Regions from separate parts of the Micromonospora sp. NPDC049645 genome, predicted to be linked through region 1. Evidence: riboswitches for the same ligand, from Rfam matches in the RefSeq annotation. Region 1 holds a riboswitch; each other region holds the start of a gene.
The links. Region 1 has a riboswitch for cobalamin ahead of bluB (5,6-dimethylbenzimidazole synthase). Riboswitches for the same ligand answer to the same signal wherever they lie in the genome.
Positions count from the first base shown of each region.

Region 2: another riboswitch for cobalamin. It lies ahead of AB0J33_RS25845 (CbtB domain-containing protein); the one in region 1 lies ahead of bluB (5,6-dimethylbenzimidazole synthase).
Region 3: another riboswitch for cobalamin. It lies ahead of cobN (cobaltochelatase subunit CobN); the one in region 1 lies ahead of bluB (5,6-dimethylbenzimidazole synthase).
Region 4: another riboswitch for cobalamin. It lies ahead of AB0J33_RS25880 (ribonucleoside-diphosphate reductase subunit alpha); the one in region 1 lies ahead of bluB (5,6-dimethylbenzimidazole synthase).

Region 1 covers NZ_JBFAOI010000010.1:37,019-41,318, forward strand. Annotated here, with positions in the region: gene AB0J33_RS22015 (hypothetical protein) at 1-112, shown strand, start outside; gene AB0J33_RS22020 (lysophospholipid acyltransferase family protein) at 204-860, opposite strand; gene AB0J33_RS22025 (TetR/AcrR family transcriptional regulator) at 857-1,438, opposite strand; cobalamin riboswitch at 1,534-1,734, shown strand; gene bluB (5,6-dimethylbenzimidazole synthase) at 1,764-2,393, shown strand; gene AB0J33_RS22035 (thiamine pyrophosphate-binding protein) at 2,451-4,112, opposite strand; gene AB0J33_RS22040 (cyclase family protein) at 4,125-4,300, opposite strand, start outside.
Region 2 covers NZ_JBFAOI010000014.1:99,888-104,187, forward strand. Annotated here, with positions in the region: gene AB0J33_RS25835 (histidine phosphatase family protein) at 1-444, opposite strand, end outside; gene AB0J33_RS25840 (CbtA family protein) at 441-1,211, opposite strand; gene AB0J33_RS25845 (CbtB domain-containing protein) at 1,202-1,405, opposite strand; cobalamin riboswitch at 1,440-1,592, opposite strand; gene AB0J33_RS25850 (amidohydrolase family protein) at 1,925-2,803, shown strand; gene AB0J33_RS25855 (ABC transporter permease) at 3,125-4,132, shown strand; gene AB0J33_RS25860 (ABC transporter substrate-binding protein) at 4,173-4,300, shown strand, end outside.
Region 3 covers NZ_JBFAOI010000005.1:258,464-262,763, reverse strand. Annotated here, with positions in the region: gene cobN (cobaltochelatase subunit CobN) at 1-2,116, opposite strand, end outside; cobalamin riboswitch at 2,395-2,524, opposite strand; gene AB0J33_RS14820 (hypothetical protein) at 2,677-2,949, opposite strand; gene AB0J33_RS14815 (DUF5919 domain-containing protein) at 3,103-3,996, shown strand; gene AB0J33_RS14810 (inositol monophosphatase family protein) at 3,993-4,300, shown strand, end outside.
Region 4 covers NZ_JBFAOI010000014.1:106,841-111,140, forward strand. Annotated here, with positions in the region: gene AB0J33_RS25875 (L-fuconate dehydratase) at 1-1,288, opposite strand, end outside; cobalamin riboswitch at 1,719-1,936, shown strand; gene AB0J33_RS25880 (ribonucleoside-diphosphate reductase subunit alpha) at 2,129-4,300, shown strand, end outside.

The sequences.
Region 1 (4,300 bases):
GGGGACGGCGACGACCGAGCGCACCGCCACGATCAGCTTCTTGGCCAGCGAGACGGCCGGCAACGGCGTCACGGCCTTCGACGTCGACGACGTGACCCACACGTTGAGTTGACGGGTCCGTCAGCTGTCGAACGACTGCGTCCAACCTCCAGCGACGCAGGTCGGTGGCGGCTCGCCTGCCTCGGCCGGCAGACGTGTCGCGGTCAGGTCCGGGCGTAGCGCGGCACGTACTCCTGGCCGCTGAGGGACTGGATGGTGGCCATCAGGGTGTCGGTGAGGCGGCGGACGTCCGCGGGCGCGTCGATCCGCACCGGGATCGCCGGCCCGAAGGTGATGCTGATCGGGTGGCGTCGGGGAAGGCGGGCACCGGGCGGACGTACGCGGTCGGTGCCGCGGATGCCGACCGGAATGATCGGGACGCCGGCCTGGTGGGCGAGGCGGACCGTGCCGGTGCGACCACGGTAGAGGCGGCCGTCGGGAGAACGCGTGCCCTCGGGGAAGATGGCGACCAGGCCGCCGGAGCGGAGTACGGGGATGGCGGCGTCGAACGCCGAGAGGACCGCGCGGCCGCCGCCCCGCTCGACCGGAATGGCGCCCAGGCCGGTGACCGCCCGCCGGGTGAGGTGACCGAGGGGCCCCGGAGAGCGGAAGTACTCGGCCTTGGCCCAGAAGGCGACGTGTCGGGGGGTCAGGATTCCGAGGAACAACTGGTCGGCGATCGACAGGTGGTTGGCGGCCAGGATCGCGCCTCCGGATTCGGGGAGGTGACCGAGGCCGGTGACGGTGGGACGCCAGGAGTGGCGGAGGTATCGGCCGATGGTGCGCTGGGCCACTGCGTACAGGGGTGGGGTCTCGGTCATGCGGCGGGTCCAAGGTGGGCGGTGAGGGTGGCGTCGAGGAGGACGTCGGGATCGGTGGCGCCGGTTGCGAGGGTGAGACTGCCCCAGTTCCACAGTTGGGCGAGGCCGTGCAGGTTGGCCCAGAGTGCTGCGGCGACGACCTCGGCTGGTGGCTCGGGCTCGGGCCGGGCCTGCGCGACCAGGTCGGTGAGGAGGCGGAACAGCGGCAGGCTGAGCTCGCGCAGTCCCAGGTGGCCGCTCTCCAGCAGGTCGTGGCGAAACATCAGCTCGTATCGGCCGCGGCGGGTGGCGGCGAAGTCGAGGTAAACCCGGGCGAGCGCGGCAAGCCGGGCGCGTGGGTGGTCGCCAGTCGTCCCGGTCAGGGTGGAGTTCGCCCGGGCGGCGAGGTCGGTGAAGCCGTCGCGGGCGATCGCCGACAGCAACTCCAGGTGGGTGGGAAAGTAGCGGCGCGGCGCGCCGTGCGAGACGCCGGCGTGTCGGGCGATCTCTCGCAGCGACACCCGGGACGGACCCTCGTTGTCGAGCAGTTCGCCACCGACCCGGATGAGGCGTTCGCGGAGACCCTCGTCAGCGTGCACAGACGCTGTCTACCAGAGGTGAGTAGACAACGTCTACCCTGCTGCTGCCGGTCGCCACGTCGTCCCGGGTTCGTCCGGGGCCGCTATGGTCTGCGGTGGCACAAACGTTGCGAGGTGCCCCGCGCGAGTGGGGAGAATCGGGAAGCCGGTGTGAATCCGGCACGGGCCCGCCGCGGTGACCGGGGAGCTGCCACCCACGCGTACCAGACGCAGCCACTGGCCCTGAGGGGCTGGGAAGGCGGGTGACCAGCGTAGATCCGGGAGTCCGAAGACCGGCCTCGCGTCATGGGCCCCGTGAGGGGCACGAGCGCAGCGGGAGCCTGCCTTGAACACCGGACTCTACGAGACCATCCACCGCCGCCGGGACGTACGGGCCCAGTTCACCGGGGCGCCGATCCCCGACGAGACGTTGCAGAGGATCCTCACGGCGGCGCACGCCGCGCCGAGCGTCGGTCTCTCCCAGCCCTGGGACTTCATCCTGGTCCGCGATCCGCAGCTGCGGCAGGAGTTCCACCGGCACGTGGAACAGGAGAGAGACACCTTCGCGGCCACCCTCGACGCCGCGGCGGCGGAGCGCTTCGCCCGGATCAAGATCGATGGTGTACGCGAGTCGACGGTGTCGGTCGTGGTCACCTACGACCCCGAGCGGGGCGGACCGGCCGTGCTCGGCCGTCACGCGATCGCCGACGCCGGCCTCTACTCGGTCTGTCTGGCGATCCAGAACCTGTGGCTGGCCGCGACCGCCGAGCAGCTCGGCGTTGGTTGGGTCTCGTTCTACCGGGAGCCGTTCCTACGCGACCTGCTCGCCATCCCGGCCAGCATCCGCCCCGTGGCGTGGCTCTGCGTCGGCCCGGTCACCCATCTGGAGCAGACGCCGGACCTGGAACGGCACGGCTGGCGCCAGCGACGCCCGCTGTCGTCGGTGATCCACCACGATCGGTGGACAACCGGGTGACCGGGTGACCGGGTGACTGGCGCGGCGCAGCCGGCGGACCGTACCCGTCGGCGGAGTTCAGTGGCCACGGAACGCCTCCTCAAGCCACCACGAGCCGCGCGCGGCGGACACCTTGGCGTCGACCACCATCGGCCGCGTCCGGGGTCCCGCGAGCCACGTGCGTAGCGGTCCGAGATCGTCCACGGTCCGCACGGTCACCCCGTCGCAGCCGTAACCACGGGCGATGGCGGCCAGGTCGGTCTCGGGGAAGGTGACCGTCTCCAACGGGTGCCCGTCCGGGCCGAAGTGGTGCACCTCGGCGCCGTACGCCGCGTCGTCGTAGATCACCACGAGCAGGGGTAGCGCCAGGCGGACGGCGGTGACCAGCTCGGTCGCGGACATGACGAAGCCACCGTCGCCGAGCGCGGCGACGGTGAGCCGGTCCGGCCGGGCCACCGCCGCGCCGAGCGCACTGGCCAGGCCGAGCCCGACCGACTGGAACGCCTGCGTGAAGCAGAATCCGGCCACGTCCGGCACGTCGAGCCACATCGACGGGTAGCCCATGAAGTTGCCGGAGTCGACCGCCACCGTCCGGTCGGGCGGCAGCAGGTCGTCCAATGCGGCGGAGAGCGTCCTCGGGTCGATTCTCGCCGGGGCGTCGGCCCGCGCCGGGGCGCTCTCGTCCCGGTACGGGACCGTCCGCCACCGGCCGTGGTCGCGGATCCGTTGCGCCAGCTCCGGCGTACGCCAGCCGCCGGCCCCGCCGCCCGCGGGCCCCCTGCGGGCGGCGGCGCCCAGTCGCGCGAGCACCTCCTCGGCGACCGCCGCCACCTCGCCGGTCACCGCCACGTCCACCGGGCGGTTCACCCCGAACGCGGCCGGGTCGCGGTCCACCTGGACGACGACGGCCGAGGGCGCAATCAGTTCCCCGTGCCGGGTGGTCCACATGTTCAGCGTGCTGCCCCACGCGACGACCAGGTCCGCCGCGCCGATCAACTCGGCCGCGAGGGGGGTGGCAAAGCCGCCGGCCACATCGAGGTTCCACGGATTCCCGGCGAACAGTCCCTTCGCCGCGGCCGAGACCGCGAGCAGCGCGCCGCACGCGTCGGCGAGCCGGGTCAACGGTTCCCGGGCCGCGCGGGCACCCCGACCCGCGATGAAGACCGGTCGCCGTGCCGCCCCAAGCGCGGCCAGCAACGGCTCGACCTGCGGGGCGACCTCCGGGGGCGGCGCGACCGGGAGGGCCGGGCCGGACCATGCTTCGGTCACGGCGTGCTGCACCTCCAGCGGCAGGCCCAGCACCACCGTCGCGCCCCGGGCGGCGGCCCGGTACGCCGCGTCAGCGTCCTCGGCCGCGTGCGTCGCGCGTACCCGATGGAAGTCGGCCCCGACCGACGCGGCGAGCGCCGGCAGGTCGATGAAGAAGTTCGACCGCGGCGCGGTCGCCTCCGGGGCCAGGAGCAGCATCGGGGTACGACTCTTCGCGGCCTCGGTGAGGCCGGTCAGCGCGTTGGTGACGCCCGGACCCTGGTGCACCGACAGCAGCCCCACCGTCCCGGAGGTGCGGGCGTACCCGTCGGCCATGCTCGCCGCACCGCCCTCGTGGGCTGCCGCGACGAACCGGGCGCCGGCCGCCACCAGCGCGTTCGTGACATGGAAGTTGCCGCTGCCGACGACACCGAAGACGTACCGTGCGCCGTGGCCGTGCAACACCCGCCCGACCACCTCGGCTACCCGCATCGGCGACCTGGCCTACCGTTCGACAAGCGCGAGGACGCGGCACGGGCTGCCGGACCCGGAGACGATCGGCAGCGGTCCGGCGATCACCACCGCGCCGGTCGGCGGCAACTGCGCCAGGTTGCGGAGTTGGGTCAGGCCGTACTTGTCCTGGCCGAGCAGGAACGAGTGGCACGGGAACGGCGGGTCGA
Region 2 (4,300 bases), on a different contig from region 1:
TGGGTGGGTGACCGCGACGATCCGTTGACCGACCCCGCGCTGGTCGTCCAACCAGCGACCCACCCGAGCCCGCACCGCACCGACGGACTCACCACCGTGCGGCGCGCAGTCCGGCGCGGACAGCCAGTCGTGCAATGCCCGTGGCTGCGTGACGGCTACCTCATCGAGCGACCGGCCGGCCCAGTCGCCGTAGTCGCAGTCGGCCAACGCCACCTCGACGCTCGGCAGCAGACCGAGGGCGTCCGCGGTCTGTCGGGCCGCTGCGGCCGGGCTGGACAGGCAGACGTCGTGCGCGCCGAGAGGTCCACGCCGCTCCGCGCCCGTGCGGGCGAGGGCGGCACGCCGGCCACCCTCGTCCAGGCTGTCGTCGCTCGTGCCGAAATGGGCCCGGCGCAGGGCGGTGGTGTGAGCGTGGGCGACCAGCTGGAGGCTGGTGCCGGTCACGTGCCCGGCAGCGCGGTGGCGGCCCGGCGACGCCGCTCGTGGTGCATCAGGGCCGCGAACAGCAGACCGATGCCCGTCCAGAGCACGACCTGCGTGCCGAGTGAGGCCAGCCGGAAGTTCCACAGCAGGGTCGCCGGAAAGTCGGCGGGGACCTCCTGAAAGGAGGGCATCACCACGTACGACACTGCCGTGACCAGCAGGAACCCACCCACCGCCGCAGCGGCGCGCAGCCACGGCGGCGCCTGGGCGCCGACCGACCGGTAGCCCAGCGTGCCGGCCCACACGGCCACCAGGCCGAGCACCACCATCAGCAGGTAGGTGACGGTCCGCTGGTTGATGGTGGCCGGATCGCCGACCGCCGGCGGGTTCGCCGGGTACTTGAGAAACGGCACGATCACCGCGCCGAGCAGCGCCGCGCCGGCCAGCAGCAGACCGGCCCGCCCGTCGTCGTCACCACGCCGCCGACGGGACAGCAGAACGTACGCCGTGGCCAGCAGGCCACCCATCGCGGCGCCGAACAGGCTGGTGGCCAGGAACAGGCCGCCACGCTGGCCGGTCCGACTGACCAGGGCGTCCTCGTGATCGTGCGCGCCGGCGGCGGGCTCGGCGTGCGTCGCCGCGTCCTCGATGGCGATGGCCGCCTCGACGTGCGGCTCACCGGCGACGTACGCGAACGCGCCGGCGAGCAGGCCGGCGATCAGGCCGGCGAGCAGCCCACGGACGAGGACGGCGACGAACGGGGGAGCGCTTGTGGTGTTCAGTGGCACGGGACACCGAGCAGGTGCCGACCGTCGTGCATCAGCTCGTGCAGGTACATCCCGCTGCGCGACACCGCACCCTGGTCGAAGGCGACGAGGTACGTCAGCAGGGCGAGCACGGCGACGGTCGCCAGGACGGTCCACAGCAGACGGGTGGTGCCAGCGGGGTGCACCACCGGCTGGCTGGAAGCGGAGCTAGACATGAATACACGAACCTCCCCAGGGATGACGCGTCCCCATCGCAAGGCTGCGGACGACCGAGCGTCCTGGCTCGCGGCCCCCATTGAGGTGGGAACCGCTCACAGTGGCGCGACCGCGCCGGAATCACACCGGCTTCCCTCGCGTCGCCGCAGATAGTGGGTCGACGGTATCGGTGCCGCCTCGGACGGTCAACCCTGGGTCCCGTACTCCGTGGGCGTCCGCCCGGCGCTGGGCCAGCCCCGCAGCTGCCGGCGGATTCGTCAGACCAAAGGGATGACCTGGGCGATGGCCGGCTTTGGCGGTGCCGTCGGCAGCGGAAAGTTCCCTCTCGACAACCGTGAATTCATGAAGATTCGATGCTTTGCCCGCGGCGGGCGCGCGTTCCTTGAGCTGCCACTGGCCTGTTACCGCTAACATGGTCAACCTGCGGGTTTGGCTCTGTGGGCCCGGGTCGACGTCGTCGGTCGGCCCGGTGCCGGGCGGGGTGTGGGGTGGACGTGAAGCGCCAGGACGGGGGTCCGGTGACGGCTGGCGGAGCCGCGCGACGAGCGGGGATCATCGACGCGCACCATCACCTCTGGGTCCGGGCGCGGCACCCGCAGCCCTGGATCGACCCGCACACCATGGCCGCGATCGACGACGACTTCACGCCCGTCGAACTCGCCCCGGCGGCCCGGGTCGCCGGGGTCACCCAGACGGTGGTCGTACAGTCCGTCGCGGTGCGGTCGGAGACGCCCGAGCTGCTCGGCGTCGCGGCTGACGATCCACTCATCGCCGGGGTCGTCGGCTGGGTCGACCTCACCGCCGACGAGGTCGGCCGTCGCCTCGACCGGCTGAGGGCGGCGCGCGGCGGGGAGCGGTTGGTCGGGATCCGCCACCTGGTGCAGTCCGAGCCCGACCCGACGTATCTCGACCGCCCCGACGTGCGGCGGGGCATCGCCGCCGTGGGGGCCGCTGGTCTCGCCTTCGACCTGCTGGTGCGCCCCCGTCAGCTGCCGGCGGCCATCCGGCTCGTCCGCGACCTCCCCGAGGTGCGGTTCGTTCTCGACCACCTCGGCAAGCCTCCGCTCGGGCGCGCCGACCTCGGCGACTGGCCCAGCGACCTCCGGGCGCTCGCGGCCGAGCCCAACACGACGGCGAAGCTCTCCGGTCTGGTGACCGAGGTGGACGGCGGGTTCTGGACGACGGCCGACCTGCGGCCCGCCGTCGAGCACGCGCTCGACGTGTTCGGCCCGGACCGGCTGATGTTCGGCTCGGACTGGCCGGTCTGCCTGCTCGCCACCTCGTACGTTCGCTGGGTCACCGTCCTGGATGGCCTGCTGGGGTCGTTGAGCGACCACGAGCGTGCGGCGATCTGGCGGCAGACCGCAGGCAGGGTGTACCGGCTGACCGCGTCGTGACGCCGCGAGGGCTTCCGACCTGATGACATAGCATGTTATCGATAACATGCGATGGGCTGCGGTGGGTGTTCGCTGGTCGGACGGATGCCGGGGCGTGCGCGGGTAACGATGACAAAACATGGTCGCAAGTCCTTGGCAACATACGTGAATGCGTGGCAAGGTAACGCCTGATCGTGGGAAACATCCGACCTATATCTGGTGGGCCGCGCGGGCACGACGCCGCCCTTCCCGTCGAGTGGGTCCGGTTGCTCGCAGGTGCTTGGCTCGTCGGCGGGTCCCCGTCGCGTGTCGGCGCCACGCTTGGGGAGGTCAGGTCCGACGATGAGTACCGTCGAGGCAACCGCCGGCACGCAACGCGGCGAACTCAGCGACTGGTTCCGGGAACGGATCTCCCATGCCGTCTCCGAGCTGACCGCCGCGACCGCGCTCGTCGTCCTGTTCATCGCGTTGACCTTCGCCAGTCCGTATTTCCTCACCGCGGACAACCTGTTCAACATCGGGGCGCAGACCGCGGTGATCGCCATCATCGCCACGGCGCAGACGATGGTCATCATCACCAAGGGCATCGACCTGTCGGTGGGGTCGGTCGCCGCGCTCGCCGGCGTCGTCGGAGCGATGGTCGTGCGTGACCTCGGCTTCCCGCTCTGGGCGGCCACGGTGGTCGCGATCGGCGTCGGCGCGTTGGCCGGGCTGCTGAACGGTCTGCTGGTGACCGTGGCCCGGATACCGCCGTTCATCGCGACGCTGGGAACGATGTCCGTGGGCCGCGGGCTCGTCTTCATCATCACCGGAGCGGTCGGCGTCTACGGACTGCCCCGATCCTTCCAACTGCTCGGCAACGGGGAGATCATCGGCATCCCGTTCGCCGTGGTGATCACCGTCCTCGTCGCCGTCGGGGTGGCCTTCCTGCTCTCCCAGACCCGTTTCGGTCAGTACACCTACGCGATGGGCTCCAATCTGGAGGCCGCCCGCCGCTCCGGCATCCGGGTCGGGCGTCACCTGACCGGGGTGTACGTGCTGGCCGGTGTGCTGGTCGGGCTGGGCGGGATGATCGCCGCCTCCCGGGTCAACTCCGGCCAGCCGAACTACGGGATCTCGCTGGAGCTCGACGTCATCGCGGCCGCGGTCATCGGCGGAGCCAGCCTCTTCGGCGGACAGGGCCGCATCGTCGGAACGATCATCGGCGCGTTCCTCATCGCCCTGGTGCGCAACGGCGCCGTCCTGCTCGACATCAGCATCCACTACCAGCAGGTGATCGTCGGCGTGATCATCTGGGCCGCCGTCTACTTCGACCAGTACCGCCGCCGGCGGCTGGAATCACGGGGTTGACCTGCCATTCCGAGAGTCCGAACGAGGAAGGACACACACCATGGCACACACCACCACCAGCCGGCGGACGCGAGGCCGACTCCTGCGCGCACAGGCGATCCTGGCCGCGGCAGCGGCGACCGCCCTGCTCAGCGCCTGCGGCGGGGTCGAGGTCCGCGACGGTGGCGA
Region 3 (4,300 bases), on a different contig from region 1:
GCTCGTCGAGCCCGTAGGCGACGGCGAGGGCCTGCCGCAGGCCGGGCAGGGCGCGGGCGCCACCCCAGATCTGCGGGGCGCGCAGCACCGCGAGGACCAGGTTGACCCGGGGCTCACCGGTGGGCGCGTCGGCGAGGATGTGCAGACCGTCGCGGATCTGCACGTCCTTGACCTCGCAGAGGTACCCGTCGAGGTGCAGCACGAAGTCGTCGAAGTCGTCCGCGTCGGGCATCGCCTCGGCGTGCAGGTCGTGGTGCAACTCGGCCGCGCGCACCAGGTCCCAAATCTGGGCCCGCACGGTGGGCACCTTGGCCGGGTCGAGCGCCTGCACGGTGGCGTACTCGTCCAGCAGCTGCTCCAGTTTGGCCAGGTCGCCGTAGGTCTCGGCGCGGGCCATCGGCGGGACCAGGTGGTCGATGACCACTGCGTGCGCCCGCCGCTTGGCCTGGGTGCCCTCACCGGGGTCGTTGACGATGAACGGGTAGACCAGCGGCAGGTCGCCGAGGACCGCGTCGGGCGCGCAGTCGGCGGCCAGGCCGAGACCCTTGCCGGGCAGCCACTCCAGGGTGCCGTGCTTGCCCAGGTGCACCACGGCGTCCGCGCCGAAGCCGCCGTCCGCGACGGGAGCGCTCAACCAGCGGTACGCGGCCAGGTAGTGATGGCTGGGCGGCAGGTCCGGGTCGTGGTAGATGGCGATCGGGTTCTCCCCGAAACCGCGGGGTGGCTGGATCAGCAGCACCACGTTGCCGAAGCGCAGCCCGGCGAGCACGATGTCCCCGCCGTCGGTGTACAGCTCGCCGGGCGGTTCACCCCAGTGCTGCCGCATCCGCTCGCGCAGCTCGGCCGGGATCTGGTCGAACCAGCGCCGGTACGTCTGCCCCGGTATCCGGGCCTCGGCCGCGGCCAACTGCTCCGGGGTGAGCCACTCCACATCGTGACCACCGGCGGCGATCAGCGCGTGGATCAGCGCGTCCCCGTCGGCGGGTGGCGGCGCGTCGCCCAGGTCGTAGCCCTCCTCGGCCAGCGCGGCGAACAACCGGACCGCCGAGACCGGGGTGTCCAACCCCACGGCGTTGCCGACCCGGGAGTGCTTGGTCGGGTACGAGCTGAGCACCACGGCGATCCGCTTGTCGGGGTTGGGCACATACCGCAGCCGGGCGTGGCGCACCGCGATCCCGGCGACCCGGGCGGCCCGCTCGGGGTCGGCGGCGTAGATCGAGAGGCCGTCCGCGTCGATCTGCTTGAACGAGAACGGCACGGTGATGATCCGGCCGTCGAACTCGGGGATGGCCACCTGCATCGCCGCGTCCAACGGGGACAGTCCGGCGTCGCTGTCGGCCCACTGCGCGCGGGTGCTGGTCAGGCAGAGCGCCTGGATGATCGGCACCTCCAGGGCGGCCAGGGCGCCGACGTCCCAGGCGTCCTCGTCGCCGCCCCCGGAGGCGTCCGCGGCGACCGCGCCGCCGGCCGCGAGCACGGTGACCAGCAGGGCGTCGCAGCGGCTGAAGAGTTCGAGCGGGCCGGCGTGGCCGGTCAGCCCCCGCAGCGAGCCGCAGAAGATCGGCAGGGGGTTGCCGCCGGCCGCCCGTACCGCCTCGGCCAGCACGTCGACGAACCCGGTGTTACCGGCGAGGGCGTGCGCCCGGTAGAACACGATCCCCACGGTGGGCTGATCCGGATTCGTGACGTGCTCACCGTGCAGGCCGTACGCCGGGGTGGCTGAGGGCGGGGCGAAGCCCTCGCCGGTGAGCAGCACCGTGTCGGAGAGGAAACGGGCCAGCTGCCCGAGGTTATCCGGCCCACCCTCCACCAGGTACGCGAGCGCCTGGGTGACGACCCCGGACGGCACGGTGGAGATGGCCATCAGCTCGGCGTCGGGCAGCGCCTCGCCGCCGAGCACGACCGTCGGCACACCGGCGGCGAGCACCGCGTCGAGACCGTCGGGCCACGCCTGCCGACCGCCGAGCAGGCGTACGACGACGAGGGCGACCCCGTCGAGCAGGGCCGGCACCTCGTCGGCGGCGACCCGTGCGGGGTTGGCCAACCGGTAGTCGGCGTCGCTGGCGCGGGCCGCCAGCAGGTCGGTGTCGGCGGTGGAGAGCAGCAGAATGCGCACGGCAGGCTCCGGAAAGTGACGCCCCGAACCCTCACGGGTGACCGGAACGATGCGGGTGGGTAATGCGTCAGCCGGTACGACGGCCCGGGTGGACGACACACCGACGCGGGCGTCGGGGTCGGTCAGCGGCGGGCGCCCGGCTCAGTGGTGCCGGTGGCCGGTGTCCTCGGAGCGCACTGCCTGGAGCGCAAAACGACGATGTTCGTCGATGAATGAGACGCCGTGCGTCATCGGGTCCTCCTCGGGTGTCCACGCCCTGGGGTACGTCCCGACGGCCGAAGTATCCTGGCTTCCGGATCGACGCTCTCCCCCGGCCTTCCAACCGCAGACACACGGCCGTGACTCACGAGGGGGGATCGCTCCCCGGTGACAGTGGCGGGACCGCGTCGGAATTGCACCGACTTCCTTCACTGCCGTCAGGCCGCGAATGCTGCCACATCGGCGCGCCGCCGGTCAACGCAGGCCCCGGCGTCACCTACCCGCGATCACGAGATTGACCTGCGGAAATATCGGCGCGCAAGGGTTGTCTCATCGCCCCGACGGCAGGGCTCCGCCCTGGGTTACTCCTCAAGGCGTCGCGGCCGGCGGGTCAGTGACAGCCAGCCGAGGAAGCGCGCGTGCAGCACGGCAAGGTCGGGGCGACCGCCGAGTTCGTACAAGTCGTGGATGGCCTCGTTCATGCAGGACGTCAGGTACAGGGCCAGCGCCAGCGAGTGGCCGTAGAACTCGGCGACGAGATCGAGTTGCGCGCGGGAGCACGGCCACGCGGCGGCGCAGTTGCGGCACAACCAGGCGGGACGCATGGGTAGGTGCGGTCGGGACCGAAGACTCACACCATGAGCCTGCTCACCGCAACCGCCGCTATCCATCACAGGCCGTGATCCCTCGACGGATGACTTTCTTCCGCTCCCCGGATGACCTCCCGCTGCGGCCATCCGGTCAGTGGATAAGCTGGCCCTCACACTTGAGCGGGAAGGGAGCCATCCGTGAGCGTCCGGACAACTGCCGCGCTTACCATCTCCGACCTGCTGTGGGACCGCACCGACATGCTCGACGCCTTGGCCGCCCGCGATGTCGCGCAGGTATTCCGCCTCGTCCAGCGAGCCACCCACGTCAGCCAAACCACCCTGGGTGTCGCCACCGGGCTCAGCCAGGCGCAGGTCAGCGAAATCACCAGCGGTGCTCGCCGGGTCAGCAGCATCGACGTCCTCGCCCGCATCTGCACCGGCCTGTCCATGCCACGCCACGCCCGGATGACGTTCCTGCTCGGCGAACGCGACCAGACACCGACCGAACGGGACGCCAGTGGCCCGCAGGTCACGAAGGTTCTGCGGGACAGGCGCGCCGATGTCACCGCGATCTATTCCAGCCGGTCAGCTTTCGTGGCGGACCTGCCGCCGCACGTCCTCTTCGACCATGCCACGGACATCCGGGCGTCCGGCCTGTCGCTCAACCTCATTTGTCAGCAGTACGCCGACAACCACCTCCTGAAGCTCCTCGCCGCCGGCACCCGCCTCCGGTGCCTGTTCCTCGATCCCGCCGGTGCGGCAATCAGGCGGCAGGAGCGTGAGGACGACTACCCGGACGGACAACTCAGCGCGCTCACCGAACTCAACATCCAGAACCTGACCCGCCGCATTCGAGACCGACTCCCCGCCAGTGCCCGAGACAACCTCGCCATCGGGGTCTATGACGAGTCCATTCGCGCCAACCTACTTCTGATCGATGACCGGCTCTGCGTCGTTCAGCACTACCTACCGCAGCTGCGAGGCGTCGACTGCCCGACCATGGTCATCGAGCGCAACGCGAGCACCTCCGGCCTCTACCCGATCTTCGACGAGATGTTCAGCTCACTCTGGAATCGCAGCCGCCAGCTATGACCGACTACGCCCGTCTCCTTCCCCTCGCGAAGGAGGCCGTCGACCTGGCGCACGACCTGATGCGGACACTCCAGCCCGGTGCGCTGACCTTCAAGGGTGACCGCGACATGGCTTCCGAGTTGGACTACGCGATCGAGCGAGAGGTCCGCGAGCATCTGGCCGCCAAAGCTCCTGACATCGGATTCCTCGGCGAGGAGTACGGCAGCAGTGGCGACACCAGCACACTCACCTGGGCGCTCGACCCCATTGACGGCACCGTCAACTTCGTCCACGGCTCGCCCCTGTGCGCGATCTCCCTCGGGCT
Region 4 (4,300 bases), on a different contig from region 1:
AGCGCGCGACCGAGTCGGGGCGCATCCGGGTGGAGTAGCCGGGCTGGCTCGGCAGGACGTAACCACTGCCCGAGCCGGTGTCCCGGATGACGCACGGGTCGGTGAAGTGCTCGTGCAGATGGTCGACGAACTCGGTGACCCGGTCGGTGAGATCCCCCGAGATCGAGACGTAGTCGAGCACCGACACGTGTTGCACCATCTCGCACAGCCCGACGCCGCCGGCGTGGGGGCAGACCGGGATGTCGAACTTCGCGGCGAGGAGCAGCACGGCGACGATCTCGTTGATGCTGGCCAACCTGCCGGTGTCCAGCTGGCAGAAGTCGATGGCGCCGGCCTGGAACAGCTGCTTGAACATCACCCGGTTGTGGCAGTGCTCCCCGGTGGCGACGCCGATGGGAGCGACGGCGCGGCGGACGGCCGCGTGGCCCAGGATGTCGTCGGGACTGGTCGGCTCCTCGATCCACAGTGGCGTGAACTGGGCCAGGGCCTTGACCCACTCGATGGCCTGACCGACGTCCCACACCTGGTTGGCGTCGATCATCAGGTTGCGATCCGGACCGAGGATCTCCCGCGCGATCCCGCAGCGGCGGATGTCGTCGTCGAGGTTGGCGCCCACCTTGAGCTTGACGTAGCCGTAGCCGGAGTCCACCGCCTCCTGGCACAGCCGGCGCAGCTTGTCGTCGCCGTAGCCGAGCCAGCCCGCCGAGGTGGTGTAGGCGGGGTAGCCGGTCCGGTCCAGCTCGGCGAGTCGGTCGGCCTTCGTGCTCTCCTTGGCGCGCAGGATGGCCAGCGCCTCGTCCCGGGTGAGCGCGTCGGACAGGTAGCGCAGGTCCGCGATGTCGACGAGTTGCTCCGGGGACATGTCGACGAGCAGCCGCCACAGCGGCTTGTCGGCGGCCCGCGCGACCAGGTCCCACGACGCGTTCAACACGGCCGCCAGCGACAGGTGGACCACGCCCTTCTCCGGGCCGAGCCACCGCAGTTGGGAGTCGGAGGTGAGCAGGCGGTAGAGGGCGCCCATGTCCGCCGCCATGGTCGCCACGTCCAGGCCCACGAGGCGCTGTGCCTGGTGGACCGCCGCCGCCACGACGATGTCGTTGCCTCGACCGATGGTGAAGGTCAGGCCGTGGCCCTCCAGCGGCGCGCCCACGCTGTCGACGCCGTCGGTGTGCAGGACGACGTAGGCCGCGGAGTAGTCGCCGTCCTTGTTCATCGCGTCGGAGCCGTCGGCGGTCAGGGAGGTGGGGAAGCGGACGTCCTGCACGGTGACAGCAGTGATCTGCGGCATGCGCTCCTCGCCCGGCTCGACCAAAGATCAGATGATCACTGGGAGTATACGGAGGGCCGCTTCGGCCCGTCAACGATGTCGATCACCACGGACCCATAGTCATATGATGTTTCTGGCACCGGGGTAATCCGCCTTGCCGGCCGTGGTGGCAATTGACCGGCCGAGTGCGCGGGAACGAGGTCGCCGAAGATTAGATGTTCTACGCGAGTAAGAGAGCATTGACGGTGGCATATGCGTCCGGTATGCGGTGCTGCCACCTCGATACGTCACATCTCTGTCCACTGTCCAAACCGGCCGGGAAGCCCGTCTCCGCGGCCCGGCCGCGGTCGGGTCGCGCCGGGTCGATGGCTCGGGTGATCGTCATCACCAACCGACCGCCGACACGCCCGAGACCGACATGTGGGGTGTGACAACGGCTGCGTCCCTATATATGGTGTCGAGCGCAGCTGGTTCGGCCGCTCATCCGGCGCGGTCGAGGCAACAGGGAACCCGGTGGAAATCCGGGACTGTCCCGCAGCGGTGAGTGGGAACGACCGCCGTCATCAGCACTGGGCCACCCCTCGGCCTGGGAAGCGACGGCCAGTAGGAGACCGGCGACCCCGGTCGTGCCCACGAGTCCGAAGACCTGCCAGCGCGCCGCGTACCCGCACCCGGGTGGGCGGCGGTCCGAAGCCGCGTGGGACGGCCGACGCCACCTGGACCCACGCCTGGCTGGCGTGGCGTCCGCCGGTGTCTGTCCCCTCGCGTCCGGACCACCAGGTCTCGAACTCCGAGGAGCGAGTGGTGACAGTCACCGAGGTAGTCCCGACCAGCGGCGACGCGGCCCTGCGGCGCACGCCGATGCAGGTCCGCAAGCGCGACGGCGACACCGAACCCGTGGACGTGAACAAGATCGTCCGGGCGGTCGAGCGGTGGGCCGACGACCTGACCGATGTCGACCCGATGCGGGTGGCCACCCGCACGATCAGCGGCCTGTACGACGGCGCGACGACGGCCGAGCTGGACCGGCTGTCCATCCAGACCGCGGCCGAGATGATCGGGGAGGAGCCCCAGTACTCGCGCCTCGCCGCGCGGCTGCTGGCCGGCTACGTCGACAAGGAGGTACGTCGACAGGGCACCACCTCGTTCAGCACGGCGATCCGGGTCGGTCACGCCGAGGGTCTGATCGGCGACGACACCGCCGCGTTCGTCGCCGCACACGCCGCGACGCTCGACGCCGCCGTCGACCCGGACGGCGACCGCCGGTTCGAGTACTTCGGCCTGCGCACGGTGTACGACCGCTACCTGCTGCGCCACCCCACCAGCCGACTGGTGCTGGAAACTCCGCAGTACTGGCTGCTGCGGGTGGCCTGCGGTCTGTCCCGGACGGCGGACGAGGCGGTCGACTTCTACCGGCTGATGTCCAGCCTCGCCTACCTGCCCAGCTCACCGACCTTGTTCAACTCCGGCACCCGGCACACCCAGATGTCGTCCTGCTACCTGGTCGACTCGCCGCGCGACGAACTGGACTCGATCTATGCGCGGTACGCCCAGGTCGCCAACCTGTCCAAGTTCGCCGGCGGCATCGGCATCGCCTACTCCCGGGTGCGCTCCCGGGGGGCGCTGATCCGGGGCACCAACGGGCAGTCCAACGGGATCGTGCCGTGGCTGCGGACGCTGGACGCGAGCGTCGCCGCGGTCAACCAGGGCGGCCGGCGCAAGGGCGCGGCCTGCGTCTACCTGGAGCCGTGGCACCCGGACATCGAGGAGTTCCTGCAACTGCGGGACAACACCGGCGAGGACGCCCGGCGCACCCACAACCTCAACCTGGCCAACTGGATTCCGGACGAGTTCATGCGCCGGGTCGAGGCCGACGAGATGTGGTCGCTGTTCGACCCGCACGCGGTGCCCGAACTACCCGACCTGTGGGGGGAGCGGTTCGACGCCGCGTACCGGGAGGCCGAGGCGCAGGGTCGCTACGTGCGGCAGGTCCCGGCCCGGGAGCTGTACGGGAAGATGATGCGGACCCTCGCCCAGACCGGCAACGGGTGGATGACCTTCAAGGACGCCGCCAACCGGCTCTGCAACCAGACCGCCGAGCCGGGCAACGTGGTGCACCTGTCCAACCTCTGCACCGAGATCATCGAGGTGTCCAGCGACGCCGAGACCGCCGTGTGCAACCTCGGTTCGGTGAACCTCGCCGCCCACCTCACCGACGGGGGAGTCGACTGGGAGCGGCTGCGCGCCACGGTGCGGACGGCGGTGACCTTCCTCGACCGGGTCATCGACATCAACTACTACCCGACCGCGCAGGCGGCGGCGAGCAACCCCCGCTGGCGGCCGGTCGGGCTCGGGCTGATGGGGCTCCAGGACGTCTTCTTCGCGCTGCGGCTGCCGTTCGACTCGCCAGCCGCCCGGGAGCTGTCCACCCGGATCAGCGAGGAGCTGTACCTGACCGCGCTGGAGACCTCCGCCGACCTGGCTCGCGACTTCGGGGCACACCCGGCGTACCCGCAGACCCGGGCCGCGCGGGGCCAGCTGCAACCCGACCTGTGGGGTGTCGAGGGTACGCAGACCGCGCGGTGGGACGCGCTGCGTGAGCGGGTCGAGGCGTACGGGCTGCGCAACTCCCTGCTGGTGGCGGTCGCGCCGACCGCGACCATCGCCTCGATCGCCGGGTGCTACGAGTGCATCGAGCCGCAGGTGTCCAACCTGTTCAAGCGCGAGACCCTGTCGGGGGAGTTCCTCCAGGTCAACACCGCGCTGGTACGTGAGCTGAAGGCCCGTGGTCTGTGGACCGAGCGGATTCGCTCGGCGATCAAGCGGGCCGAGGGGTCGGTGCAGGACATCGCGGAGCTGCCGGCCGGCGTACGCGAGTTGTTCCGCACCGCCTGGGAGCTGCCGCAGCGGGCGCTGATCGACCTGGCCGCCGCCCGCGCCCCGTTCATCGACCAGTCCCAGTCGCTGAACCTGTTCCTCGCCTCGCCCACCATCGGCAAGCTCTCCTCGATGTACCTGTACGCCTGGAAGGCC